Regions from separate parts of the Winogradskyella sp. HaHa_3_26 genome, predicted to be linked through region 1. Evidence: riboswitches for the same ligand, from Rfam matches in the RefSeq annotation. Region 1 holds a riboswitch; each other region holds the start of a gene.
What was found. A riboswitch is a leader RNA that binds a small molecule or an ion and turns the genes downstream of it on or off. The one in region 1 is predicted to bind S-adenosylmethionine.

Region 1 (10,402 bases):
ATATCAAAATCTGTAGAAACCGTTTCAGGGTTACAGTTAATCATGATGGTTTCATAACCACATTCAGCAGCAGCTAAAACACCATGAACACAACAGTAATCAAACTCAATACCTTGACCAATTCTGTTTGGACCAGATCCTAAAACTATAATTTTCTTTTTATCAGTAACAACACTTTCGTTTTGAACGTAAACTTCGCCATCAGCTGTTTCTACTTCACTTTCGAATGTTGAATAATAGTATGGTGTCTGTGCTTTAAATTCTGCAGCACAAGTATCTACCAATTTAAATACACGATTTATCTTTAACTCGCTACGTTTGTTATAAACGGCACTTTCTAAACAGCCTAACATGTGTGCTATTTGTCTGTCACCATAACCTTTTTGTTTCGCTTCTAATAATAATTCGCGATCTAAAGTATCAATTGTATAGGTAGAAATTTCTTTCTGAAGTTCAAATAATTCTTCATACTGACGTAAATACCACATGTCAATTTTAGTAATAGCATGAATACGACTTAAAGGAATTCCCATAGCGATGGCATCGTAAATTACAAAAACACGATCCCAACTTGCAAAAGTCAATTTCTCTATTACTGTATCGTAATCTGTGTAACCTTTACCATCTGCACCTAAACCATTTCTCTTAATCTCTAAAGATTGAGTTGCTTTATGTAGCGCTTCTTGGAAAGAACGACCAATAGCCATCACCTCTCCTACAGCTTTCATTTGTAAACCTAAAGTTCTGTCTGATCCTTCAAATTTATCGAAATTCCAACGTGGAATCTTAACAACAACGTAATCTAACGTTGGTTCAAATAAGGCAGAAGTAGATTTTGTAATTTGGTTATGTAATTCATCTAAATTATAACCAATGGCTAATTTTGCTGCAATTTTTGCAATAGGATAACCTGTTGCTTTACTTGCTAATGCTGATGAACGAGATACACGAGGATTAATTTCAATTGCAATTATATTCTCTTCATCATCAGGACTTACTGCAAACTGAACGTTACATCCACCTGCAAAATCACCAATACTACGCATCATATGGATTGCCATATCACGCATTTTTTGGTATGTTTTATCAGATAAAGTCATTGCTGGTGCTACCGTAATAGAATCACCTGTATGGATTCCCATAGGGTCCATATTCTCGATAGTACAGATAATTACAACATTATCATTTTTATCTCTAAGTAGCTCTAATTCGTATTCTTTCCAGCCAATTAAAGCTTTATCAATCATAACTTCATGAATTGGAGATACTTCTAATCCACGCGTTAATAATTTATCAAAATCTTCTTCTTTATGTACAAAAGAAGCACCTTCACCTCCTAATGTATAAGACGCTCTAATAACTAAAGGAAAACCAAACTCTTGTGCAATTTCTTTCCCCTTAAGGTAAGATGTTGCCGTAGCTTGAGGCGCCATACCGACACCAATTTTCAGCATTAATTCTCTAAATTGTTCTCTATCCTCAGTAATATTTATAGCATCGATATCTACACCTATAATATCTACATCAAAATCTTCCCAAATCCCTTTTTCATCAGCTTCAATACAAAGATTAAGAGCCGTTTGTCCTCCCATTGTAGGTAAAACAGCATCTATATACGGATGTTCTTTTAATATCTGAATTAACGATTTTGTTGTTAATGGCAACAGATAAACATGATCCGCCATCGTTGGATCTGTCATTATTGTTGCAGGATTAGAATTGATAAGAATTGTTTCAATTCCATCTTCTCTTAGCGATCTAAGTGCTTGAGATCCTGAATAATCAAATTCACAAGCTTGTCCTATAACGATTGGACCAGATCCTATAAGTAATATCGATTTAATGTTTTTGTTCTTCGGCATGTGTAATAATTGTTATGGTGTGCAAAAATAAGTATCTCTAGGGTATAAAAAAAGGCGTTACACCTAAGTAACGCCCTAATATATTAACAATTGTTAATCATTATTTTTTATGTCTTGTTTCTGAAGATACAGAGATCCTCTTTCTGCCTTTAGCTCTTCTACGTGCTAAAACTTTTCTTCCGTTAACAGAAGCCATTCTCTCTCTGAAACCATGTTTGTTTCTTCTTTTTCTTTTTGACGGTTGAAACGTTCTTTTTGGCATTTTCTTATATTTTAAATCTTATAATCATTTTATCTTTTGAGAGCTATCCCAAAACTGCGTGCAAATATACAACAACTTTTTACATTAGCAAATACCAAAAGAAAAATTTTGAATAGAATTTTAACTCTTAGATTTTATTATCTTTGCGCACTGTAAAAATACACAGAAATATGTTTAATAAAAATATAAAATTAGTCATAGCTGCATTAATCATTGGTTATGGAATATATCAATTTACTGAAGGTTATATAGGTAACGGTATTATGTACCTATTACTGTCTACAATATTTATTTTCCTTTACTTTAAAAATGAAATGATTTTATTAGCTTTCTTAAAGCTTAGAAAACAAGATTTTGAAGGTTCTAAAAAATGGTTAGACAAAATAAAGAACCCTGAAGGTGCCTTAGTTAAAAAGCAACAAGGTTATTTAAACTATTTAAATGGTATTATGGTTTCTCAGACTAATATGAATGAAGCCGAAGGTTATTTTAAAAAAGCTATTGATTTAGGTTTATCTATGGATCATGATTTAGCGATGGCAAAATTAAACTTAGCCGGAATTGCTTTTTCTAAACGTAAAAAACCAGAAGCTCAAAAATTATTAGCTGAAGCAGAAAAATTAGATAAACGTGATATGTTAGCTGATCAAATTAAAATGATGAAGCAACAAATGAAAAAAGCTTCTGCTATACCTAAACATCAGTACGGACAACCCACATCATCTAGACAAAACAGAAGAAGTAAAAGATAATTCTTTTACTTCTTTACTTTCTTAACAAACAAAGGTTCAAAGCTTATTAATAAAATTGTTGTCACAAACAATATAAGCAAATACCACGTGTTTTGTATTAAATCTATATAATCTATTTGACCTTCAGAAAAGCTCAGAATCATTAAAACCTGAGCTCCATAAGGTAATATTCCCTGAATAACACAAGCAAAAATATCTAAGATTGAAGCTGTTTTTCTATTCGTTAAACCATATTCATCATTTATTGTTTTTGCAATAGAACCCGATATAATTATAGATACAGTATTATTTGCAATCGCCATATTTATAGTACTCACCAAAGCGGCAATACCAAATTGAGCAGACCTTTTACTTTTAATAAGAATTTTTATTTTATTTAAAATATAGTCTATACCTCCATTTCTTTCTACCAGAGCTGCTAAACCACCTGTTAATAGTGATAGTAAGAAAATCTCTGTCATATTTGTAAAACCTGTATATGCAATTCTTGTAGATTCCATTACTGTAAAATCGCCATCAAAAACACCTAATACAATAGCTGAAATAATTCCAAAAAATAGCGTTACAAATACATTTACACCTATTACAGATAGTATAATGACTAATATATAAGGAACAATTTTTATGACTGAATAATCATAATGAACATCATTTAAAACATTAGAACTTAAATCTAAACCTTGTACCGTTAAAATAACCAAGGTTATTAATGCTGCCGGAAGTGCAATTTTAATATTTTCTTTAAACTTATCACTCATTTTACAATCTAAAGACTGTGTTGCAGCGATAGTTGTATCTGATATTACGGATAAATTATCTCCAAACATAGATCCACCTAGTAAAGCACCACAAAGTACAGCTAAAGAAATATCTCCATGTCCTGAAAAGCCAACTACTATTGGAGCTAGTGTTACAATAGCTCCTACTGATGTTCCTGTTGAAATGGATAAAAAAGCTGCTATTAAAAAAATGCCTAAATAAATATACTGAATAGCAATATAATCCATCCCCAGATTAACAATAGCATCGACACTTCCTGTAGATTTAGTAATTGCAGCAAAAGCACCTGCTAACAAATAGATTAAACACATGGTTAGTATTTTATTATCTCCACAACCTTTTAAAAGTATCGCTATCTTATCATTAACAGATTGTTTAAAGATCAAGAAGGCAACGACAATACCAACAATAACTGCTATTGGCGCAGGTAATAGATAAAAATCATCTTTATAAATACCTATTCCTAAAAAGGTAATTACAAAAACTAATAATGGAATTAATGCTGTAAAGTTTGGTGCTGATTCTTTTAATTTCTTCATTCTTTTATTTCTTAAAAAGAAGACAGAATGCAAATAAGAAAGAAAAATTAGATTAACATTTTTTCCAAAGTATTGGCTTATCCTTTTAGCACCTTGCTTGTTAATGCAGGTTGCTATCTCCTTTTGAGATTCTTGATAATTTATTTTAAGTCGGCAAATATATTATATATAATTAAATTTGCTTTCAATTTTAACTCATTATTATAAAATTGAAGAAATTATTATAATAACGGAGCCATTAAACGCGCTATCGCTTCAATAATTTTTGTGCGTTTAGAACGTTTTTTCCAAGATTGTAATTCTAGTTTTTCACAATCTTTTAAATCTTCATTAAAAAACGCTGTTAATTCACTACTAATTTTTTTACTATAAATTAAAGCATTGACTTCAAAATTAATATTGAAACTTCTATAATCCATATTAGTAGTACCAACCGTACTAAAAACACCATCTACAACCATTGTTTTTGCATGCACAAATCCTTTTGTGTAATGATAAACTTCTACTCCTGCCTCTAAAAGCATTTCTAAATAAGAATTAGTAGCATATTCTGCTATCCAGGAATCCGAAGTTTTAGGAACTATAATTTTCACTTCAATATTACTTCTCGCAATAACTTGTAGTGCCGTAAGAATCTCGCTATTAGGAATAAAATACGGTGTAGTAATATACACATGATCTTCTGCATTTGTAATGGCAACGAAAATAGCTTCCATTATATTAGACCAATCCGTATCTGGACCGCTTGCTGCAATTTGAAGTGGTACGTTTTCTTTACAATCGTGATCAGGGAAATAAGATTTAGATATTTCTAATCCATCATCTGACACAAAATCCCAAGTTGTAAAAAATAAAATCTGCAAAGGTTTAACAGCCTCGCCTACTAAACGAATATGTGTGTCACGCCAATACCTATCGTTATTTGCATTTACATAGTGATCCGATACATTTATTCCGCCAACATATCCTATTTTACCATCAATAACGGTAATCTTTCGATGATCACGATAGTTCATCTGACCTGTGAATTTTGAAAATAAGACAGGCATAAAAGAATGCATTTGAATACCACAATCTTTTATTTTTCGCTTCATTTTAGAAGAAATAGAACTCCCTACATCATCAATAACAATTCTAATCTCTAAGCCTTCTCGTGATTTTTCACATAATAGATTTAATAACTCCGTACCTATTTGGTCATCTTGTATTACAAAATACTCTAAATGAATATGATCTTTTGCTTCTTTTATATCTTTAAAAAGCAATTTAAACTTATCGTCACCATTTTTTATAAGCTTTACTTCATTATTAATAGTGAGTTTTGATTTTTCACTATTATATAGTAAAGGGATTAATTTTGATTTTTGATCAAGTAAATCATCAACCTCATTAATCTCTTTGGTATCTAATTCTAATTGATCTTGAATCTTTTTTATAATCGTTTGATTTAAAACATTCTTTCTACTGAATATTTTAGTCTTTCGGTATTCTTGCCCAAAAAGATAGTATACAATTAAACCCAAAAAAGGTAGAGCTAACAATCCTATGATGTAGCTTAAAGCCTTTGTTGGGTTTAATTTTTTAAGCAAAATTGTTGCCACTGCAGATAATGCAAGTGCATAATTGAATACAATTAAAATTTGCCAAATATGATTTTTTATAAATTCCAAAATTTAAGGAAGTGTATTATAATATCCTTCTTTAGGAATTTCTATTTCATAAAGTTTTCTCGATTTATTATTTAAAAACGGTTCTCTTAACCAAGGGTTATGAAGTTTTAGAATTTTATAGTTGATTCCGAATTGTTTAGCAAACTGTGCAAAATCAGTTACTGCCGTATCTACTTTTACCTTATAAGTTGGTACTTCTTTGTATAAATGTGATTTATTAAAGTTGAATCCATACTTATCAGGGTTTGAAAGAATTTCTTTTAAAGCTACAATTCTAAACACATAACGTCCTGTTTCTTCTCCTAATAATAAATCGTAATAACCAGTAACATCTTGTTCTTTTAATCGTCTAGAAACACCAGCATTACCTGCATTATATGCTGCTGCAGCTTTTGTCCAAGATCCTAAATTAGCTTTAGCTTTCTTTAAATAATCACAAGCTACTTCTGTTGCCTTTTCAATGTTATAACGTTCATCTACATTAGAATTAACCTCTAAGCCGTTCTCTTTACCTGTAGCTGCCATAATTTGCCACATACCACTAGCACCTGCAGGTGATTTTGCAGTTTTAATTAATCCACTTTCAATTACAGCTAAGTATTTAAAATCATCTGGAATTCCATTTTTCTTCAAAATAGGTTCTATAATTGGAAAATATTTTTTAGCACGCTTAAACATTAATAAGCCATTAGATTGCCAATAGGTATTAACCAATAATTCTCTATCCATACGCTCATAAATATCCGGATCATTAATTGGTACAGCTTCACCTGCAAAGTTTAAATCTTCAGGCATTTCTAAGGCATATACATTATAATTATTGACAATAGGATCATCTTTACCCAACATATAATCAGATAATGCATTATCTGGTTCTGGGGATTTTTGCATTGCAAAAATAAATAAGCCAGATACACAAACGATACCGACTAATGCTAAACTATTTTTTATGATTTTCATGTGATTCATTTTTAAATACAAGAACTAAGTTTATTATCATTTCGCTGATTAATAAAGGTCTGCAAGATGCTTGTATTATGTTTTTATTTTTCTAACTCTTTTTTATAAATATACTCATTCTTCAATCAGTATTCAATTCAAGACTCTATAAGTTTTGGTAAATTTTCGTTAAACCATTTATACTTATTAATGATCATTATGTGAGTTCCGCCACTAATAACGATACAATTTCCGGTACAAGAATGAGGAAAAACAATATCCTTATCGCCATGAATATAAATAGCCTGAGTATTTGGCTCTTCTTGGTCCCAACACACCACTTGCTTAATAGACCAATCTAAATAAGTTTTATCATTAACGGAAAGGTACTTTTTATACAAATCTACACGTTTTTTCACCGTTTCTCCAAAGGCATACTTTGCTAATAAATCTATATTACTAACCAATTGGGTTGGAAGAATCTTATAAGCTTTAGTAACTTTAAGAAGCTTGAATCGCTTGGGTAACTCATGATGAGATTTTACACTAGAAACTACAAATAACTTTTTAACTTTTATTAATTTACACATCTCTTGTACTAAAATCCCTCCAAAAGAGACTCCTAACAAAACAATATTATCATGCTTTATAAAATTACACATGCGTTGTGCATATTCTTGAAGCGTTTCTTCTTTATCCGGAATTTGCCATTTTAACCAATGAATTTCATATTGGTCTTCAGGTAATTTAATGTACTCAAATATTGTAGGGTTAGCTGCCATACCTGGCATTAAATAAACATGTGTAAGGTCTGTTTTCATCTGTTTTAGCTTTAGACAATATTTTTGTTAAAGAAATCTAAATACATTACTATAAATCATTACTCAGCAAGCTTTTAACACTAGACACATAGGTTTATAGTTCATTTATGCGTATCTTTGTTTTACAAAACTATATAAAATATAGTATCTACTCTCCAACTGCTAATTAAAAAATTAAACAAATATGACAGAAACTGCTGAACTGATTGATAATGATTTTTTACGTCAATTTGAATTAAACGTTGAAAATGAGATGGCTATTATTGAATATTCTTTGCAGGAACGCAAAATATTCTTAACTAAAATGATTATTCCTGAGGCTATTAGAACAGATGAACTAGAATTAGAGTTTATAGATTTAGTTTTTAGTAATATAAAAGAAAGAGACATTAGTGTAGTACCAACAAGTCCTGAAATCGCAAAATTTGTAAGACGAAACAGAAAATATAAACGCATGCTTCCAGTAGGTATTCGTATATAAAAAAGAAAAATTAATATAAAAAAAAACTCGAAACTTAAGTGTTTCGAGTTTTTTATGGCCTAATAATTAGCTATTTATTTTTTATAAACAAGCTTTAAATCTCTTGTTTCTATAATTTCAGTAAAATCTTCATTATAAACTTTTACCGCATCTTTAAATATAGTTGTCATTGTATTATTGTCAATTACATAATTTCTACCTGAAACCTGAATTGTATCCTCATCAATCTCATTATAACTAGAAGCAAAACTAATAATTCCTTCTTTATTACAATCAATATTAAGACCATAAGAATTAGTGTCAGCAGTCTTAAAATACTTCATTATAACAGAAGCTTCGTTTCCTGAAAAAACAGTTCCGTTTTCTTCAAAAGTTAAAGTTTCTATTTCATTACAATCTATTTCATCAACTAAGTTAGTGTTAAACACACCATCACTATTAACATCAAAAGGAATATCTGTTGTGCGGGTCGTTAATTGCCAAACACCTATTGCTTTAGACTTATCACTTTTAGTACAAGCACTCATAGCAATTGCTAAACAAAGAATAAAAAAAGCCTTAATTGTATTTTTCATTATAGTAATTTACAATTTTTAAAGGTAAAACGAAATATCTTATTATTAATAAACTTTAATAAAAAAATTAAAACACAGTTAGTTAGCAACTAAATCTTGTTGAAAATCAAAACGAACTAGACCATCTTCATCTATCTTCGTTAATCTGACTTTTTGAAGTGTATTTACCAATTCTGGATTCCAAGGTGCTTTAACTTTTACATAGTTTTCAGTAAATCCATGTATGTAACCTTCTTTATTTTCGCCTTCAAATAAAACAGTACGGTCAGTGTCTAACTGATTTTCATAAAAAGCACGACGTTTCTTTGCAGATAAACCTCTTAACATTTTACTGCGCTTGGCTCTCACATTCTTAGCTATTACATCATCCATTTCGGCTGCTTCTGTATTATCTCGTTCCGAATACATAAACACATGTAAATAAGAAATATCTAAATCGTTTAAAAAATTATAAGTCTCTAAAAAGATTTCGTTAGTTTCTCCAGGAAAACCAACAATAACATCAACACCAATACAAGCATCTGGCATCACTTCTTTAATTTTAGTGACACGGTCTACATATAATTCTTTCATGTAGCGACGCTTCATCTTTTTAAGAATAACGTTACTTCCACTCTGCAATGGCACATGAAAATGAGGTACAAATGCTCTAGATTTCGAAACCAAATCGATAGTTTCATTCTTAAGTAAATTAGGTTCAATTGAAGAAATTCTTAAACGCTCAATACCTTCTACTTTATCTAATTCTCTAACCAAATCTAAAAAAGTATGTTCGTGTTTTTTATTCCCAAACTCACCTTTACCGTAATCACCAATATTAACACCTGTGAGTACAATTTCTTTGATCCCTTGTTCTGAGATTTCTTTAGCATTTTTAAGTACACTCGTCATAGTATCACTACGAGAAATCCCTCTAGCTAAAGGAATGGTACAATAAGTACATTTGTAATCACAACCGTCTTGAACCTTTAAAAATGCTCTGGTTCTATCTCCAATAGAATAACTACCAACATAAAAATCAGCATCTTCTATTTCGCAAGAATGCACTTCACCAAAATCATTTTTAGTTAAATCATTAAGGTAATCTGTGATTTTGAATTTTTCAGTAGCTCCTAAAACTAAATCTACACCATTTACATCTGCTAATTCTTCAGGTTTTAACTGCGCATAGCAACCAATTGCAGCAACAAAAGCATCCGGATTTACCTTCTGAGCTTGTTTTACAATAGACTTAAATCGTTTGTCTGCATTTTCGGTAACCGAGCAGGTATTAATAACATATATATCCGCTGATTCTTTAAAATCCACACGATCGAACCCTTCCTCACTAAAGCTTCTCGCTATTGTAGAAGTTTCAGAAAAATTAAGTTTACAACCTAGTGTGTAAAATGCGACTTTTTTAGTTGGATTCATTCTTGTACTTTTACCAAGTTTGCAAATTTACAACATATAAGTTATATGCTAAAATTCACACCCTCCTTATTCCATAGTCTACTCTATTGTTCGCTTTTTTTATTAGTTTTCTCATGTGATTCTAATGAAAATCCACAATTAACGACTGAAGTATTTAGATACAACGAACATAAAAACATAGGTTCTTTAGATCCTGCTTTTTCAAAAGACTTAGCAGATATTTGGGCTACCAATCAGTTATTTAACGGATTGGTACAAATGGACGACCAATTAAATGTGCAACCCTCTATTTCTAAAACATGTACAAT
Region 2 (10,402 bases), 830 kb from region 1:
ACAAACAACGCTAATGTGTTTTGATACTTTAATTATTGGTGGAGGAGCAGCTGGTTTATCTTGTGCCCTAGTTTTAGGTTCAGCAAAAAATAAACCTTTTGCTCAAGATAAACGTATTGGAATAATCACTCATCAAAAAACATCTCATCTTCAAAACGCTCTGTTTAATAATGTTTTAGGACTACAACCCGGAACTTTAGGTGAAGACATTCTTCAAGATGGCAAAATACAACTAGAGAACCTTTATCCTCATATTGAGCAAATTGAAAACGAAAAAGTAAGTTCTATTGAAAAAAGTGAAGATTACTTTACAATAACCACCAATGCTCATATTTACAAATCTAAAATAGTAGTCATAGCTGTTGGCTACACAAGTTTCATAACCATAAAAGGACTTGAAAACTACATTGAACCACACCCTAGATCAGCGATAGAAAAAGACAGAATCTGGTTAAAAAATACAGATCATCTTGTAGAAAAAAACTTATATGTTGCGGGTTCTTTAGCCGGCTGGAGAAGTCAGTTTGCAATGGCTTGCGGTAGCGGATCTCATGTGGCTACAGATATCTTAACACTTTGGAATGATGGTAAACAAACCAAAATTCATGATAAGGTATAATTATTAATCTTGTTTAATATTTGGATATTCTGAGCTTAAAAGAATCACTTCTTGCACCATAATATCTTCTTTATTTATTACTTCTTCAAACGCATTATCATCAAATAGCTGACTTGCTAAAGTTGCTTTAATAATTCGTTTTATTTCAGGATTGTAAGCAACGAAGCTAATGTTAGTTCGTTCTTTTCTGTTAATATAATCCTGAAAACGAACAGCAATATCATCACTCACTTCAAAATTATTAATAAAATCGTACTTAGAGATATCTTGATATAATGTGCGATCTTTATCTAATTCTTCAAAAACAAAATAACCAAAGTGCCCCCTTCCTCTCAAGTAATTAATTGTTTCATTATCAAACGAACGATCCACGGGTACAAAAACATCTGGAATGATACCACCACCACCGTAAACAACTTTTCCCTTAGGTGTTGTAAACTTTAAAGAATCATCTACAACGATACTTTCTTCGTGTGCCAATTCTCCTGTTCTTAAACGTTTATAATAGTCATTATAATAACTCTCACTATCACCATTGGTATAAGGTTTTTGGATAGAACGTCCCGTTGGTGTAAAATATCTAGAAACGGTTAAACGCACAGCACTACCATCACCTAAGGCCATTTCTCTTTGCACCAATCCTTTTCCGTAAGAACGTCTTCCTACAATAATTCCTTTATCGTTATCTTGAAGCGCTCCTGCAACGACTTCACTTGCCGATGCTGAATTTTCATTAATTAGAATATAAACTTCACCTTCTTCAAAGTCACCATCTCCCGTGGCGTAGATATACTCTTCTTTACCTCTTTTATCTTTTGTAAATAAAATAAGCTTATCGTCCTCTAAAAATTCGTCTACAATTTGCTCTGCAATACCTAAAAAACCACCTGGGTTATCTCTTAAATCTAATGCAAGTTTAGTTGCTCCTTGATCTTTTAATTCATCTAAAGCAAGCATAAATTCTTTATACGTAGATTCTGCAAATCGATTCATTTTTATATAACCTAAATCATCAGTAAGCATATAGGATGCTTCAACACTTTTGATAGGTATATTTTTGCGTTTTACATTAAACTCTAGTAAACCATCCTCACCTTTTCTGTAAACAACAAGTTTAACATTAGTGTTTTTATCTCCCTTTAATTTTAGACCTATATCATCACTAGATTTGTTAGACCCATAAAGTGTGTCTCCGTCTGCAAAAAGAATACGATCTCCACTTATAATCCCAGCATTTTCACTAGGACCATTTTCCGTGGGTTTTACAACAGCGACAGTATCATTATAGGCATAAAAATTAATACCAATACCTACAAAATCACCTTTCATATTTTCGGTAATCTGTTCTAAATCTTCTTTAGGAATATATGTAGAATGTGGATCTAAATTATGTAAAATACCATTAACCGTAACATCTACAATACTATCGGTATTTACCTCTTCTACATATTCGTAATCTATATAATCGATTAATCTGTTAAGCTTATTTTTCTTGCTATTTGTAGTGAAGAGATTATCTGAAGTATCTGAAAAATTTAATTTTCCACCTATAATCACACCGGCCGCGACTGCAACACCGATTAAAAGTGGAATGTATTTATTTTTTGTTGCCATTAGGCATTTAAATCTTCTATAAGTTCTAATTCAATTCCTGCCTTTTCAAGAAATTTAATTCCCGAATCATCTTTGTAACCCTGATGATAAACAACCCTAACAATACCTGCTTGATGTATTAATTTACTACACTCCTTACAAGGTGAAAGTGTAATATACAGCGTAGCGCCTTGGCAAGATTGTGTAGATGAAGCTACTTTTAAAATGGCATTGGCTTCCGCATGCAATACGTACCATTTGGTATAACCTTCATCATCTTCACAGTAGTTTTCAAAACCAGTTGGTGTTCCGTTATAACCATCAGAAATGATCATTCGATCTTTTACTATTACAGCACCTACTTGCTTACGTTCGCAATGAGATAGTTTACCCCATTCTTTAGCAATTCGCAAATAAGCCTTATCGTAACGTAGCTGTTTTATTTTTGACATGAATAAATTTTGTTATTCTAATGTATGTTGTTAATAACGAAGATAAACGGATAGTATTTTATTCGTCTTTTTCTTGGCGTTAAAATTTTACCAAACTTTTTATGACCTCATCAAATCGCTTCCTAAAATCATCGGAATTACTAATCCTATGACTATAGATGAAAGTACCATTATCCAATCGCGACGCGAAAATCTAAATACAGTCTGACATATAAATCCAATAAACAACACGATAAAAACAATGATAACTTGAGCAAGTTCAATACCTAAAGCAAACTCAACAAGTAATTCTAATTTATTTTCAGATTGCCCTGAGAACATTTTAAACTCTCTTGCAAAGCCTAATCCATGTACAATTCCAAAAAATAAGGTGGTAAAAAACAACAATCCAATTTTATTATTTTTTGATTTCTTACCTGCTGTAAACACATTATAAAGTGCCATTATTAAAATAGTTACGGGTATTAAAAATTCTACAAGTTCTCCGTTAATGCTTACAATTCCATAAGCCGCTAAGACCAATGATAGCGTATGCCCCAAAGTAAAGGTTGTTACTAAAAGCAAGACACGTTTCCAATCATTAAAAAGATACGGCACAGCCAATACCATTAAAAAAAGAATATGGTCGTAACCATTAATATCTAATACGTGATTCATTCCGTATTGCACATTAAACCAAAAATTTTCTAACATATATAATATTTTAGGGAAATTCAAAGTTACAATTAAAATGCAATATGCTGAATTAAAAAATTATGAATAAAAACTTGTTTAATTCCAATTTCTTTCTGAATATTGTAGTTCACAAAGTTCAAATAACTTATTGAAATGTTATCAAGAAAGGTGGAGGGATAGACCCTATGAAACCTTAGCAACCCTTAAACTTATTAAGAAGGTGCTAAATTCTACTTCATTTTCGATTCATTTATCGAATAATTTAGATAGATAACCCAACATAATTACCTCATTACGGTAATTTATACTCTTGTCGCATTTTTCTATTTACACGTCATTTTTTTGACGCATTTGATTTTTGGTTTATCATAAAACTAAGAAAAATGAGTTCAAAACACATTGAAACAGAAGCTATAAGAACACAAATTGAGCGTTCTCAATATCTAGAACATTCTAGCCCTTTGTATTTAACATCTAGCTACGTATTTGAAGATGCCGAAGACATGCGTGCTTCTTTTGCAGATGAAAAAGAACGTAATATTTACAGTCGTTACTCTAACCCAAACACATCAGAATTTGTAGAAAAAGTTTGCAAAATGGAAGGAGCAGAACGCGGTTACGCCTTTGCTTCTGGGATGTCTGCCGTGTTTTCAACTTTTGCAGCATTACTCGATGCTGGCGATCATATCGTTTCTTGTCGTAGTATTTTTGGTTCCACTCAAACGCTATTTAATAACATATTACCAAAGTGGAATATCTCAACAAGTTATTTTAAAATTGATGAATTAGATAAAATTGAAAGCCTAATTCAACCCAATACAAAAGTAATTTATGCCGAAAGCCCAACAAATCCGGCTGTAGATATTTTAGACTTGCAACGCTTAGGAGATATTGCAAAAAAGCACAACCTTATATTCATCATAGACAATTGTTTTGCCACTCCTTATTTACAACAACCTATAAAATTTGGCGCCAATTTAGTCATCCATTCGGCTACAAAATTAATGGATGGACAAGGTCGTGTTTTAGGAGGTGTTACTGTTGGTAGTGCTGATTTGATTCAGAAAATCTATTTATTTTCTAGAAATACAGGTCCTGCCCTATCTCCTTTTAATGCTTGGGTTTTATCTAAAAGTTTAGAAACCTTACCTGTTAGAGTTGATAGACATTGCGATAACGCATTAAAAGTTGCGACTTTTTTAGAGTCTAACGCTAATGTAAATTTTGTAAAATATCCATTTTTAAAATCGCATCCACAATACGAATTAGCAAAAAAACAAATGAAACTAGGAGGCAATGTTGTTGCTTTTGAAATCAAAGGAGGTATCGAAGCAGGCAGAAAGTTCCTTAACTCCATTAAGTTATTATCACTTTCTGCGAATTTAGGAGACACCAGAACTATTGTAACACACCCGGCATCTACAACCCATGCTAAAATACCAGATGATGTCCGTTTAGAAACAGGAATCACTTCAGGGTTAATAAGAGTTTCAGTAGGTTTAGAACACCCCGAAGACATCATTAACGATTTAAAACAAGCTTTACAAAACTAAGGTCAGCTCGAGTAATTTTATAATATCAAAATAAAATTATATCGAGAACAAACACATATTATGAGCAATATAAAAGACGAATTACAAAAACGAATTTTGGTTTTAGACGGAGCCATGGGAACTATGCTTCAGCAATACAGTTTTAAAGAAGAAGATTTTAGAGGCGAACGTTTTAAAGATTACCCGTCTCCTTTACAAGGTAACAACGATTTATTATCATTAACACAACCAGAAGCGATTGCAGAAATTCATGCAAAATATTTTGAGGCTGGTGCAGATATTGTAGAAACCAACACCTTTTCTGGGACTACAATTGCCATGGCAGATTACGATATGGAGAATTTGGTGTACGAACTGAATTTTGAATCTGCTAAAATCGCGAAACAAGTTGCAGACAAGTTCACTAAAGAAAACCCTGATCAACCGCGTTTTGTTGCAGGAAGTATTGGCCCAACAAACAAAACCGCAAGTTTATCACCAGATGTTAACCGACCAGAATACAGAGCGATAACTTTTAATGAATTGCGAATCGCCTATAAACAACAAGTAGAAGCCTTAATTGATGGTGGTGTTGATATCCTTTTAGTCGAAACTATTTTTGATACGCTGAACGCAAAAGCAGCATTATTTGCTATTGAAGAAGTAAAAGAAGAACGCCATATTGATATTCCAATAATGGTATCTGGCACTATAACTGATGCTTCTGGCAGAACATTATCTGGCCAAACCGTTGAAGCATTTTTAACCTCAATATCTCATATTCCGCTATTAAGTGTGGGCTTTAATTGTGCGCTTGGAGCCCAACAATTAAAACCTTATTTGCAACGCTTATCTAACGAAACGGAATTTTTCACCTCAGCACATCCAAACGCAGGTTTACCAAATGCCTTTGGAGAATATGAAGAAACACCGAAGCAAATGCAACAATATATAGAAGACTATCTAAAAGATAACCTCATCAATATTATTGGAGGCTGTTGTGGCACAAGTCCTGCGCATATTAAAGCCATTGCAGAAGTAGCTAAAAATTACGAACCAAGAAAAATTGTCATTCCTGCGTAGGCAGGAATCCACTTTGAAAAGACTAACATGACTCAAAATAAAAAATATCTTACGCTCTCTGGTTTAGAGCCCTTAATAATAACACCAGAAAGTAACTTCATTAACGTTGGTGAACGTACCAATGTTACAGGCTCTCGTAAATTTCTTCGTCTTATAAAAGAAGAAAAATACGATGAAGCATTAGAAGTTGCCAGAGATCAAGTAGATGGAGGTGCACAAATTTTAGATGTTAACATGGATGAAGGGATGTTAGATGGAGTTTATGCCATGACAACCTTCTTAAATCTGATTGCTTCAGAACCAGATATTTCTAGAATCCCCTTGATGATTGACAGTTCTAAATGGGAAATTATAGAAGCTGGTTTGCAAGTTGCACAAGGAAAATGTGTTGTTAATTCTATCAGTTTAAAGGAAGGCGAAGCGCAATTTAAACACCATGCAAAACTAATAAAACGTTATGGAGCAGCAGTTGTTGTTATGGCTTTTGATGAAGATGGTCAAGCCGATAATTACAATAGACGTATTGAAATTTGTAAACGCTCGTATCACATTTTAGTTAACGAACTTAAATTTCCTGCTCAAGATATCATTTTTGACCCAAATATTTTTCCTGTTGCAACAGGTATGGATGAGCACCGCAGAAATGCATTAGATTTCTTTGAAGCCACTAAATGGATTCGTGAAAACTTACCACATGCTAATGTTTCTGGAGGTGTAAGTAATGTGTCTTTTTCATTTAGAGGAAATAATATTGTACGTGAAGCGATGCATTCTGCCTTTTTATATCATGCGATTAAAAACGGTATGAATATGGGAATCGTTAATCCAACCATGCTCGAAATTTATGACGAAATAGACAAAGACTTACTAGAACGTGTAGAAGATGTTTTGTTTGATAAACGTGATGATGCAACCGAACGACTTTTAGATTTTGCTGAATCTTTAAAAGGACAGAAAAAAGAACATGAAGAAAAGGTTTTAGAATGGAGAAGTGATGCTTTACAAGAACGAATTACGCATGCTTTAGTTAAAGGTATTGATGCCTTTATTATTGAAGATGTGGAAGAAGCACGTTTGGCTTCAGACAAACCAATTCACGTTATTGAAGGTCATTTAATGATTGGTATGAATGTGGTTGGTGATTTATTTGGAAGCGGTAAAATGTTCTTACCTCAAGTGGTGAAATCAGCACGAGTAATGAAAAAAGCAGTGGCTTATCTTCAACCCTTTATTGAAGCCGAAAAAGATGGAAAACAAGAATTTGCAGGTCGTATTTTAATGGCCACCGTAAAAGGCGATGTGCATGATATTGGAAAGAATATTGTAAGTGTTGTTTTAGGTTGTAATAACTATGAAATCATTGATCTTGGTGTTATGGTTCCACCAGAAAAAATTATAGAAACCGCCATAAGGGAAAAGGTCGATATTATTGGTTTGAGCGGATTAATTACACCATCCCTTGATGAAATGGTTTACGTTTCTAAAGAGCTAGAAAAACAAAATGTAAAAATTCCGTTAATCATTGGTGGAGCAACAACCTCTAGAGCACATTCTGCTGTAAAAATCGCTCCACATTATGCAAATACTGTTGTGCACATCAATGATGCCTCTAGAGCAGTAACCGTTGTTGGTGATTTACTTAAAAAAGATAGCAAAATTTATAAAAATCAGATTCGTGAGGAATATGATTTTTTTAGAGAGCAATTCTTAAAACGAACTAGAAAAAAAGAATATCTAACAATTAAAGACGCTAGAAAAAACAAATTTAAAATTGATTGGACTGCTTCCGAAATTGTAAAACCTAAGGAATTAGGCATTCAAATTATAGAAGATTTTGACATCACTAAACTTGAAGAATTTATCGATTGGTCACCTTTCTTTAGGAGCTGGGATTTACATGGAAAATATCCAGAAATTTTAACGGATAATGTCGTTGGAGAACAAGCCACAGAATTATTTGCCGATGCAAAAGTATTATTGAAACGTATTTTTGATAAAAAGCTTTTAAAGGCAAAAGCCATTTTTGGTTTGTTTGAAGCCAATACGACTAATGATGATGATATTGAGATTAAGGATTGTCATGCTGAGCCTGCCGAAGCATCCCAAGAAGGTCTCGACTCCGCTCGACCAGACAAATTCAAATTCTTAACGCTACGTCAGCAATCTAAAAAATCAGAAGGGAAGCCAAACATTGCTTTATCAGATTTTATAGCGCCAAAAGCAACAGGGAAGCAAGATTACATGGGCTGTTTTTGTGTATCAACAGGGTTTGGAACTGCAGAACTAGCAGCACAATTTGAAGCAGAGCACGATGATTATAATTCCATTATGATTAAAGCTTTAGCCGATAGATTAGCCGAAGCTTTTGCTGAATATTTACATAAAGAAGTAAGAACAAAACATTGGGGTTATGCTAATGATGAAAACCTATCTAATGCTGATTTAATTAAAGAAAGCTATAAAGGAATTCGACCAGCACCTGGTTATCCTGCTTGCCCAGATCACTTAGAGAAGAAAACCATTTGGAACCTTTTAAATGTTGAAGAAAACATTGGAGTTGAGCTTACAGAAAGTTTAGCAATGTGGCCAGCAGCAAGTGTTAGTGGTTACTATTTTGCAAACCCAGAAGCTAAATATTTTGGATTAGGAAAAATAAAAGAAGGTCAGGTTGAAGATTACTCTAAAAGAAGAGCTATTTCTAATGAAGAAGCAACGAAATGGTTGAGTCCTAACATTGCAGATTAGTGCGTTAGCGATTACTCATCCAAATTATAATGGAAGAAATCGTGATTGCTTTGCAGTTGAAGTGGCATCCTTTTTACGTCAGTTTGAGTAATGTGACGATAGGAACATTGTATCGAAAACAAGTAAAAAGATATAACGGAAAGCGCGACCTTTAGGTAACGCCAAAATAAAAGATATTACATTAAAAAGACACCCACTTTCGTGGGCAATAGTATGAAACGAGCATGTTTAAAACATTATCATTTATCAAAATGATTATTAGCGAACAACATGTGACCATATTAAAACAATAACTGAAAGTACATGAAAGTAACAGATCACATAAAAAACGCTAACGGAAAAACGTTATTTTCCTTTGAAATTATTCCACCAAGAAAAGGAAATAGCATACAACAACTCTATAATAATATAGATCCTTTAATGGAATTTAAACCTCCATTTATAGATGTTACAACCTCTAGAGAAGAGTATCTCTATATAGAAAAACAAGGGCTTTTAGATCGCAAAATTACACGTATGCGACCTGGAACTGTTGGTATTTGTGCTGCTATAAAACACAAGTACGATGTAGACACGGTTCCGCATGTGTTATGTGGTGGCTTTACAAAAGAAGAGACTGAATACTTATTGGTTGATTGTCATTATCTAGGCTTAAATAATGTGATGGCATTACGAGGAGATGCCATGAAACATCAGCAATATTTTGAAGCTTGTGATGGTGGACATCAATTTGCAAAAGGCTTGGTGAGTCAGATTCAAAACCTAAACAATGGACACTATTTACATGATGTTCTTGAAGCGGATGATAAATCTGATTTTTGTATTGGTGTTGCTGGTTACCCTGAAAAACATCTTGAATCTCCTTCTTTAAAAACAGATTTAAAACGCTTAAAAGAGAAAGTAGATGCTGGCGCAGATTATGTGGTTACACAAATGTTTTTTGATAACAATAAATATTTCGAATTTGTAAAAGCGGCAAAAGCAGAAGGTATAAATGTGCCTATAATTCCAGGTATAAAACCGCTTGCTGTAAAACGCCATTTACAATTATTACCACAAGTCTTTAAAATTGATTTACCGGAAGATTTAATTGATGCTGTTGATGGCTGTAAATCAAACGAACAAGTACGACAAGTAGGTGTAGAATGGGCGATACAACAATCTAAAGAATTGCAACAGGCAGGTGTGCCAGTATTGCACTACTACTCTATGGGAAAAAGTGATAATGTAAAAGCTATTGCTTCAGAATTGTTCTAAATATTAAGCTTTTTTCTTAGTAATAACATTCAATGTTAAACCAAATACAATGAGTAAAATCCCTAATAAACTCCACATCGTATAAGTTTCACCAAACCATACTAAACCGATTATCATGGTAAAAATAACTTCGAGATATTTTAAAGGAGCGACCTGATTAGTTTCTCCTACTTGCATGGCTTTGGTCATATATAACTGAGCAAAATACCCAAAAACACCCAAACTCATTAATATTAACCATTCAATCCCAACTGGAGTAACCCAACTGTTAATCGTTAAAAATCCGCCAATTACAGTAGATATTACCATAAAATAATTGACAACTACTACAGGATGATCATTACTCCCAATTTTTCTGATTGTTATAAAAATCAAGCCAGAAAACAAGGCAGATATTAAAGCATAAACAACACCTTCAACTTGCATTTCACTATCAAATCCCTTCA
Region 3 (10,402 bases), 1.7 Mb from region 1:
AAAGATTGCCCAATTCGCCATTAAGTAACCACCATCTTTTGTTCCATCACTAAAACCAAGCATAATAGTTTGCTTATTACCTCTTGATTTTAAATGCTCAGCATATTCTGGATTAGTATATAATTCCGTCATTATTTGAGGTGCATTCTCTAAATCTGTAATCGTTTCAAACAAAGGACCAACATCTACGGTTAACTTATCTTGAAATGCAACTAACTTTAACATCGCAAACAATTGCATGACATGTAAAGTACTTTGATTATTACTAATAATGTATCTATTTGCAGCCTGCTCACCATTCGTTTCCTGAATAGTTTTAATCGCCTTCATCGTTTGTAAAGCCATTAAAGTTTCTTCATCTTTTATTAAAGATAAATCTATTGAACCTTCAATTTTAGATAAAATCTTAACCTGCTCTTCTTCTGATAAATCTTGATAATCTTTAGGGAAAATAGCACTACCACTTTCTATTAAAGCATTAACCATATTATTAAAAAACTGCTCATGCTTACGACTATCTTGTCTAATATCTAAACTAGCAAAATGAAACCCGAATAAATGCGTTTTGTTGATAAAGCTATTTAACTCATCAACATATAATGACTGATGTTTATCTATAACAATCTGCTTAATAGCTTTTAATTCTGAAACAAAAAATTCTAAAGTTAAATCTGACTCTTTATCTGTAACTAAATTATATAATTCTTGCTCTAAATATGCTATTCTTTCTTCAACCCCCTGAAATGTTAATTTCCTTTTCAATTGTCTTAAGTTTCCATAGTAACTTTTTACAATTGAATTTCTTAATCTACCCGCTACTTTTAAAGTTATTTCTGACGTTACAAAAGGGTTTCCATCTCTATCTCCACCTGGCCAAAAACCAACATTGATAATATTATTATCGATATGCTCTCCATCAAAAATATTCTGTTGAATATAATCGTAAATACCCCCAAATGATTCATAAAATACATTTTGAAGATACCATATTAAACTTATTGCCTCGTCGTAAGGCGTTGGTTTTTCATGCTTAAAGAAAGGTGTTTTCCCTAATTGCGCTAAAAGATCATTAATTTTAAGCAAATCATTTTCACGAATTGCCGCCGTTAAATCTGTAATAATACCTAAAACTGAACCTGGGTAAAACTGTGTTGGGTGAGCAGTTAATACGATTCGAACTTTAAACTCTTCTAAATATTTTTTTAAAGTTTCTAATTTATTATCTGCTGTAGCTGTTTCTTTTAAACTCCTTAAAGTACCAATACCATCCATATTGTTAACCACAGGAAATGCAGCATCTTCAATTGCATCAAACAAAACGACTTGTCGCTCTATATATTGAATAAATCGAAATAATAAGTTGATTTGACTTTCTGAAGAACGCCTCGCTTGATATTTATCGAAAAAAGAATCCACGATAGTTGTTGGATCCTCATGATTCTCAAAACCGTTATGGCAAGTTTCATGAAACAAAGGCAAAAGCGCCCCTGTTTTCGTAACCGAATCAAAAGGCAATGTCATAAATATACTATTGTATATCTGATATTTAGACAATACGTTTTGATTAAAACGTGTTAATTTTGGTTGTGTGGACATTATATTTTTTAAAATTAAATTATAGTGGATTGTCCTAAGTGGATATTCTTAAAATTGATATTTGAATCTTTAGGATGATAAAGAAAATCTTCAATAAAATCACCAACATTAGACGTTGTCACCGTATTTACTACCGAATTTATATCCGGAGTTGTTATGTTTAATTTTAATGATTTTTCTACAGCTAACCTAATTAATTCGGCTTCATTATGTAATTCAAAATGACTCAACAACATAGCCGCCGATAAAATTGAAGCGATAGGATTTGCAATTCCTTTGTTTGCACCTTGAGGATATGACCCATGAATAGGCTCGAACATCGCATATTTATCACCAACCGAAGCCGATGCTAATAAACCAATAGAACCACCAATTACACTAGCTTCATCACTAATAATATCACCAAACATATTTTCAGTTAAAATAACATCGAATTGCTTAGGATTTAAAATCATTTGCATAGCAGCATTATCTACAAATAAGAAATCGAGTTCAACATCTGGATACTGCTCCGCAACTTCTTTTACTACTTTTCTCCAAAGTCTAGAAGATTCTAAAACATTTGCTTTATCTACCAAGGTAACTTTATGACTTCTATTTTCTGCTGCAACAAAAGCTAAATGCGCAATACGCTCAATTTCTTCACGAGAATAACCACATAAATCCGAAGCATAATTTCCATCTTCAGACAGCTGTTTTTCACCAAAATAAATACCTCCAGTTAATTCTCTATAAATTGATATATCTGTCCCTTCAATGATATGTTTCTTTAAAGGAGATTTATCTAATAATGTTTCATATGCTTTTACAGGTCTAATATTTGCAAATAAACCTAATTCTTTACGCAGTTTAAGCAAGCCTTGCTCTGGGCGAACTTTAGCAGTAGGATCGTTATCATATTTAGGATCACCAATAGCCCCAAACAAAATAGCATCACTATTTTTACATAATTCTAACGTTTCATCTGGCAAAGCATCATTGTACTTATCGATAGCAATAGCACCAACATCTGCCGTTGTAAACTTAAAATTATGATTAAATTCTGAAGCAATTACTTTTAACGCCTTAATAGCCTGATTAGTTACTTCTGGACCAATACCATCCCCTGGTAAAACTGCTATATTTAATTTCATTTGTATGGACTAATATATTTTCTGAGCTTCAAAAGCTTCAATTAATTTTTTATTATTCACAAGGTAATCAATATCATCGTAACCATTGATCATACATGTCTTTTTATAGGCATCTATTTCAAATTTTTCTGATAAATCAGAATCTTTTACAGAAATGGTCTGATTTTCTAAATCAACAAGTAACTCTGTCTCTGAATTAGACGCAATAATCTGAAGTAAGTCACTTAAAAACGCTTTAGAAACCTGAACCGGTAATAATCCATTATTTAAGGCATTCCCTTTAAAAATATCTGCAAAAAAACTAGAGACAACCACTTTAAATCCAAAATCTGTAATTGCCCAAGCCGCATGCTCTCTACTAGATCCGCAGCCAAAATTATCTCCTGCGACTAAAATTTTACCTGAATATTGAGCATCGTTAAGTATAAAATCTATATTAACGGAACCGTCTTTATGATATCTCCAGTCTCTAAATAAATTATCACCAAACCCTTTTCTGTCTGTTGCTTTTAAAAAACGCGCAGGTATAATTTGATCGGTATCGACATTCTCAATATTTAAAGGAATGGCTTTTGATTTTAAGGTTGTAAATTTTTCCATTAATTTAAATGCTTTGTTATATCTATAATTTTTCCTTCTACTGCTGTTGCCGCTGCAACTAATGGACTTGCTAAAATTGTTCTTGAACCTTGTCCTTGCCTACCCTCAAAATTTCTATTTGAAGTAGACACACAATATTCTCCTTGTGGAATTTTATCATCATTCATGGCTAAACATGCCGAACACCCCGGTTGACGCAATTCAAAACCAGCATCATCAAAAATAGTTTTCAAACCTTCTTCAATAATCTGATGTTCTACCTGCTTACTTCCAGGAACCAACCAAGCCGTTACATTATCTGCCTTTTTCTTTCCTTTAATATATTTAGCAGCAACCCTAAAATCTTCAATTCTAGAATTGGTACAACTTCCTATAAAAACAAAATTAATAGGTTTATTTATTAAACTTTCACCAGCTTCAAAATTCATATAAGCTAATGACTTTTTAAACGAAGGATTATCATTTACAGGAATCGTTTCTGAAATCTTAATTCCCATACCTGGATTTGTACCATAAGTAATCATTGGCTCAATATCCTCTGCAGCAAAACTATATTCTTGATCAAAAACAGCATCTTCATCCGTAGGAAGGGTTTTCCAATAGGCTACTTTTTTATCAAAATCTTCACCTTTAGGCGCAAATTCTCTTCCTTTCACATAACTAAAAGTCGTTTCGTCTGGAGCAATCATGCCTCCTCTTGCTCCCATTTCAATACTCATATTACAAACCGTCATACGACCTTCCATACTCATATCTTCAAAAACATTTCCTGCATATTCACAGAAATAACCTGTACCAGAATTGGTTCCTAATTTTGAAATAATATAAAGAATAACATCTTTTGGTAGAACTCCTGCTTTCAATTTTCCATTAACCGACACCCTTAAACTTTTAGGCTTAGTAAGCAACAAACATTGACTCGCAAAAACCTGCGCAACCTGACTTGTTCCTATACCAAAAGCAATAGCTCCGAACGCACCATGTGTTGAGGTATGACTATCACCGCAAACCATCGTTAAGCCTGGTTGAGTCACTCCCAACTCAGGAGCCATTACATGCACAATACCATTGTATTTATGACCTAATTGGTATAATGTGATATTGTTTTTTTTACAATTTTTAGACAACTGCTCTAATTGTTTTCTAGAGAGTTCATCTTTTATTGGTTGATCTTGATTTAATGTTGGCGTATTATGATCTGCCGTAGCCACAATTTGATTGGGCCTATATACAGGAATTCCGCGTTCTTCCAATTCATTGAAAGCCTGCGGACTTGTTACCTCGTGTATTAAATGTTTATCTATATAAAGTATCTGTGGTCCATTATCTATCGCATCTACCACATGCGCGTCCCAAACTTTATCGAATAGTGTTTTCCCCATGTATTTAAGCTGAAATTATTTGTTTATAGACACTACTTGTTTCTATAATTTGATGAATATCATTATCGTTGATTTCTTTTTTACGATCTGCAAAACTTAAAAAATTAGAATATACATCATCTAACTGAAGTTTTGTTAATTCGTAACCTACATTTTTAGCTCTGTATGCCAAAGCTGCTCTTCCACTTCTTGCTGTTAAAACAATTGCAGACTCAGTAACACCAACATCTGCTGGGTTAATAATTTCGTAAGTTTCTCTGTTTTTTATCACACCATCTTGATGAATACCAGAACTGTGAGCAAAAGCATTAGCACCTACAATCGCTTTATTTGGCTGCGTATAAATCCCCATATTATCACTAACAAGTTGACTCATTCCATACAACATTGACGTATTAATATTAGTATCTAAATTAAGATAAGGGTGTTGCTTCAATACCATAACAACTTCCTCCAATGCTGTATTACCAGCACGCTCACCAATACCATTGATAGTACATTCTATCTGTCGTGCTCCATTAATCACACCCTCAATAGAATTTGCTGTAGCTAAACCCAAATCGTTATGACAGTGACAAGACAATATAGCCTTCTCAATACCTTTTACATTTTCTTTAAGGTATTTTATTTTTGCTCCATACTCACTTGGTAAACAATACCCAGTTGTATCTGGAATATTTAACACAGTAGCACCTGCTTTAATTGCAGCTTCACATACTCTTGCTAAATATTCATTATCAGTTCTTCCTGCATCTTCAGCATAAAACTCTACATCTTCAACAAAAGACTTCGCATATTTTACAGCTTGAAAAGCACGCTCAATAATAGCTTCTTTGTTTGATTTAAATTTATGAATAATATGAGAGTCTGACGTACCTATACCTGTATGTATTCTCGGTAATTTAGCATATTTTAAAGACTCAGCAGCAACTTTTATATCATTTTCAACAGCACGTGTTAAACCACAAACTGTTGCATTTTTTACAATTTTTGAAATTGCTTCTACAGACTTAAAGTCTCCTGGACTAGACACTGGAAATCCAGCTTCAATCACATCAACTCCCAAAAGATCTAATTGCTTTGCAATGATTACTTTTTGTTCTGAGTTAAGCTTGCAACCTGGCACTTGTTCTCCATCTCGCAGTGTAGTATCGAATATTTGAATACGGTTATTAGACATTTATCAAAATATATTTTATAGTATTGTCTTACGAATATATATTTTGATTTTGCTTTAAAATACCGATCTTAGTTTAACTTTACGATGCCCAGTCGTTAAAATATATTTCAATTAACTGATTAACAGACAGATAAATCTATTCTCAATTGATAACTAAAGACCAAAAAGATAATTTATTCTCACTAGTTAAGTCTTTAACTAAATCTGAAAAACGTCAGTTTAAACTGTATGTTGGTCGGCTTGGTGTGAATTCTGACTCTAAATTTTTGAATCTTTTTAATTTTTTAGACAAGGCTAAAGCCTATAATGAAACTTCAATTTTAAAAAGTAATATTATTAAAAAACAACAGCTTGCAAATGTAAAATCGCATTTATATAAGCAAATTTTAATCAGCTTAAAACTGAATCCTTCACATCAAAACATAAGATTACAAATTAGAGAACAATTAGATTTTGCTTCAATTTTATACCATAAAGGTTTATATAAACAAAGTTTAAAAATTTTAGATAAAGCTAAAGAGCTAGCCATAGTCAATGAAGAAAAAAACTCGGCTTTCGAGATTGTTGAACTCGAAAAAGTTATTGAATCACAATACATTACACGAAGTATTAGCACACGCGCAGATGAACTAGCTGTGCAAGCTAAAGAATTAAGTACACTTAACGTTATAACCAGTAAGCTCTCCAACCTATCACTTCAACTCTACAGCAATATTCTAAAAACAGGTTATGTAAAAAATGAAGATGAAGCCAAAATGGTCATCAATTATTTCAATAAGCAATTACCCAAAGTTAAAATTGAAGACTTAGGGTTTCGAGAAAAATTATGGCTATATAAAGCTAATTTATGGCAAAGCTTTTTACTTCAAGATTTTTTAAACTGTTTTAAGTATGCTTTAAAATGGGTGGATTTATTTTATCAAAACCCAAGCATGATTAATCTTAATCCGGTATTCTTTTTAAAAGGAAACAACTACCTTTTAGAGGCTTTGGTTTTTATTGGTAACAAAACAAAATTTGTAGAAAAATTTAATGACTTTGAAGCCACAGTTCAAAAATTAAGCTTTCCAAAAGACGAAAATGTTGCTTCTTTAGTCTTCCTTTACACTAACTTTCACAAAATTAATCAACATTTTATTGACGGTAGTTTTGCAGAAGGACTCGATATTATTCCGACAATAGAAAAAGAACTAATCCCTTTTGGTGAAAAGATTGACCCACACCATAAAATGATTTTTTATTACAAGTTTGCTAGCTTACAATTTGGAGCAGGCAACAATAAAGAATGCATAAAATATCTTGATAAAATCATTTCTAACAAGTCGCTTTCCATGCGAGAAGACCTACTCTGTTTTTCCAGAGTTTTAAATCTTGTTGCTCATTACGAAGCAGGCTTAGATTACCACCTAGAAACCCTACTAAGAAGCACTTACAAGTTTTTAATTAAAATGAACGACCTTCATGAGGTACAAAAAGAAATGATAAAATTCATTAGAGGTTTACAAGATATTTACCCTCATGACCTTAAAAATGCATTTAAAGAATTACACAAAACATTAAAAACTTTTGAAGATCATCCCTACGAGCGTCGTGCCTTTTTATATCTTGATATTATTTCATGGCTTGAAAGTAAAATTGAAAACAAACCTGTCTCTGAAATTATTCATATTAAATATTTAGCAAAGAATAACTTAATTTAATATGATTTTCATAAAAAACTCATAAAATCGCCAAATCATTTGGATTTGTGCTTTTTGTATTGCAATATTTGTACTCACAAAGTTCAAACACTTACTGAAATGTTATCAAGAAAGGTGGAGGGAATGACCCTATGAAGCCTTAGCAACCCTTAGATTCACTAAGAAGGTGCTAAATTCTACTTAATAATCCGATTCATTAATCGGAAAATTGGATAGATAACTCAAGACTAATTACCCATCTGTAATTAGCATTTTCTTTATAATATTTTTCTATTAAGTATGCTTCACACTTCGATTTAAAATCGAAAATATATGAAGCTTATTTTGGCTTTTGGTTTAATCTTTTATTAACTCAAAAACTTAGAAAAATGAGTACACAAAAATTCGCAACCAAAGCGTTGCACGCAGGACACGACGTTAGTCAAACATCAGGAACAAGAGCTGTTCCTATTTACCAAACATCATCTTACGTCTTTAAAGATTCAGATGAAGCAGCAGGGAGATTTAATCTTTCGGTTCCTGGCTACATTTACACCCGTTTAAACAACCCAACTAACGACATTTTAGAGCAGCGTTTAGCAGCTTTAGAAGGCGGAATTGGTGCAGTAGCAACAGCTTCTGGAACCTCAGCTATTTCTACAACATTACTAACATTACTAAGAGCTGGTGATCACATCGTAGCATCGAGTAGTTTATATGGAGGAACCTATAATTTATTAAGCGTTACACTACCTAGACATGGTATTACAACTACTTTTGTAGATCCTTCTGACCCTGAAGCATTCAAAAAAGCAACTCAAGAAAACACAAGAGCCTTTTTTGTAGAATCCTTAGGAAACCCAAAATTAGATGTTTTAGATTTAGAAGCTATTTCTAAAGAAGCAAAAGCTTTTAAAGTTCCATTAATCGTAGATAATACTGTAGCAACACCTTACTTACTTAGACCAATTGAGTACGGGGCAGACATTGTTATTCACTCTTTAACAAAATACATCACCGGAAATGGAACTTCATTAGGAGGTATTATAATTGATAGTGGTAATTTTGATTGGACTAATGGAAAATTCCCAGAATTCACAGAACCATCTGCTGGTTACCATGGATTAGTTTATAGCGAAGCTATTGGAGCAGCTGCTTTTATCGCAAAAATTAGAGTTGAAGGCTTACGTGATTACGGTGGTGCTTTAAGTCCATTTAATGCTTTTCAAATCATTCAAGGTTTAGAAACTTTAGAATTACGTATTAAAAAGCATAGTGAAAATGCTTTAGAATTAGCAAAATGGCTACAAGAACAACCCGAAGTCAATTGGGTAAACTACCCTGGTTTAAAAACTAGTAAACACAAAAAATTAGCAGACAAATACTTACCAAAAGGTCAGAGTGGCGTTGTTACTTTTGGCGTTGACGGAGGTTACGAAGCTGCCAAAACAATCTCTGACACTACAAAATTGTTCTCATTATTAGCAAATATTGGAGACACAAAATCTCTTATCATTCATCCTGCAAGCACAACACATCAGCAACTAAGCGATGAAGCGCAATTAACCTCTGGAGTTACCAAAGACTTAATTCGTTTATCTGTAGGAATTGAAAATATAGAAGATTTAAAAAATGATTTAAAAGAAGCTTTTGCTGTTATAAAACAAAAAGCGTTTCAGCATTAATCAAAAAGTCACTATCACATTAAGCACAGTAAAAAACATAGCAAAATTAATTTTTTGCAGCTGTGCTTTATGTGATATTTTGATGACTCTAAAATTTTAAATTAAAATATTTTCAAAATTAAAAAACAAAATGAGCGATATAAAATTTTCTGTAGCAGGAGCTAGTGCTTCACCTACAAAATTTATAGGAAAAACAAGACAATTTACTTTAGTCGTAGACGAACCTTCTGATTTAGGAGGTACAGATACGGATGCAAATCCGGTAGAATATATTTTAGCTGGTTTTGCGGGCTGTGCTAATGTTATTGGGCATATAGTAGCCAAAGAGTTAGGTTTCACTATAAAAAATTTAAAAATAGAAGTCTCTGGCGAATTAAATCCAAATCGGTTTTTAGGTAACTCCAACAAAGAACGTGCTGGATTTAAATCTATAAGTTTAAATCTTATTCCTGAAACGGACGCAAGTATTGAAACCTTATCTAAATGGCTTCAATTAGTTGAAGAACGATGCCCTGTAAAAGACAATCTTCAAAATAAAACACCTTTAAAAATATCCGTAGTAAAAGAATTTGCGGTTTAAAAAAAACTAGCGATGATAAATCTAAAACATATTACAATTGCTAACTATGCAACCGAAAGTGGTAAGACAACTTCACTAAACTTGTCTTACCAAACTTTTGGTAAACCCCTACATACAGCACCTATTATTTTAGTGAATCATGCGCTAACTGGAAACTCTAATGTTATCGGAGAAAATGGTTGGTGGAATGATATTATCGGAGAAAATAAATGTATCGACACTAATGAATACACAATTTTATCTTTTAATATTCTTGGTAATGGCTACGATAATAAAGCTGAAAACATCATAGAAAATTATAAAGATTTCACAGCAAGAGATATTGCAAAACTCTTTGCCTTAGCAATAGAAGAATTAAAAATTCAACATTTATTTGCTGTCATTGGAGGTTCTGTTGGAGGTGGAATTGCATGGGAATTAGCCGCATTAAAACCGCGTTTAATTAAACATTTAATTCCTATTGCAACCGACTGGAAATCTACAGACTGGGTTATTGCTAATTGCCATATTCAAGATGCGCTATTAAATAACTCTTCTCAACCATTGGTAGATGCCAGAATGCATGCC

Region 2: linked by a shared signal. The riboswitch ahead of H0I32_RS06510 (trans-sulfuration enzyme family protein) and the one ahead of H0I32_RS02950 (Na+/H+ antiporter NhaC family protein) in region 1 are both predicted to bind S-adenosylmethionine.
Region 3: linked by a shared signal. The riboswitch ahead of H0I32_RS10220 (O-acetylhomoserine aminocarboxypropyltransferase/cysteine synthase family protein) and the one ahead of H0I32_RS02950 (Na+/H+ antiporter NhaC family protein) in region 1 are both predicted to bind S-adenosylmethionine.

Annotation. Positions count from the first base shown of each region.
Region 1 covers NZ_CP058981.1:674,100-684,501, forward strand. Annotated here, with positions in the region: gene carB (carbamoyl-phosphate synthase large subunit) at 1-1,862, opposite strand, end outside; gene rpmH (50S ribosomal protein L34) at 1,963-2,124, opposite strand; gene H0I32_RS02945 (DUF2892 domain-containing protein) at 2,295-2,876, shown strand; gene H0I32_RS02950 (Na+/H+ antiporter NhaC family protein) at 2,882-4,195, opposite strand; SAM-I-IV-variant riboswitch at 4,244-4,339, opposite strand; gene cls (cardiolipin synthase) at 4,417-5,865, opposite strand; gene H0I32_RS02960 (lytic transglycosylase domain-containing protein) at 5,869-6,825, opposite strand; gene H0I32_RS02965 (alpha/beta hydrolase) at 6,963-7,625, opposite strand; gene H0I32_RS02970 (N-acetyltransferase) at 7,810-8,106, shown strand; gene H0I32_RS02975 (hypothetical protein) at 8,181-8,681, opposite strand; gene mtaB (tRNA (N(6)-L-threonylcarbamoyladenosine(37)-C(2))-methylthiotransferase MtaB) at 8,760-10,094, opposite strand; gene H0I32_RS02985 (ABC transporter substrate-binding protein) at 10,140-10,402, shown strand, end outside.
Region 2 covers NZ_CP058981.1:1,503,342-1,513,743, forward strand. Annotated here, with positions in the region: gene H0I32_RS06485 (hypothetical protein) at 1-14, shown strand, start outside; gene H0I32_RS06490 (NAD(P)/FAD-dependent oxidoreductase) at 14-619, shown strand; gene H0I32_RS06495 (S41 family peptidase) at 623-2,233, opposite strand; gene H0I32_RS06500 (deoxycytidylate deaminase) at 2,233-2,664, opposite strand; gene H0I32_RS06505 (HupE/UreJ family protein) at 2,764-3,357, opposite strand; SAM riboswitch class I at 3,493-3,616, shown strand; gene H0I32_RS06510 (trans-sulfuration enzyme family protein) at 3,723-4,892, shown strand; gene H0I32_RS06515 (homocysteine S-methyltransferase family protein) at 4,953-5,954, shown strand; gene metH (methionine synthase) at 5,982-8,699, shown strand; gene metF (methylenetetrahydrofolate reductase [NAD(P)H]) at 9,003-9,956, shown strand; gene H0I32_RS06530 (DMT family transporter) at 9,960-10,402, opposite strand, start outside.
Region 3 covers NZ_CP058981.1:2,375,007-2,385,408, reverse strand. Annotated here, with positions in the region: gene H0I32_RS10250 (phosphoenolpyruvate carboxylase) at 1-1,596, opposite strand, end outside; gene leuB (3-isopropylmalate dehydrogenase) at 1,611-2,729, opposite strand; gene leuD (3-isopropylmalate dehydratase small subunit) at 2,739-3,329, opposite strand; gene leuC (3-isopropylmalate dehydratase large subunit) at 3,329-4,711, opposite strand; gene H0I32_RS10230 (2-isopropylmalate synthase) at 4,716-5,891, opposite strand; gene H0I32_RS10225 (hypothetical protein) at 6,041-7,591, shown strand; SAM riboswitch class I at 7,691-7,814, shown strand; gene H0I32_RS10220 (O-acetylhomoserine aminocarboxypropyltransferase/cysteine synthase family protein) at 7,960-9,255, shown strand; gene H0I32_RS10215 (OsmC family protein) at 9,386-9,835, shown strand; gene H0I32_RS10210 (alpha/beta fold hydrolase) at 9,848-10,402, shown strand, end outside.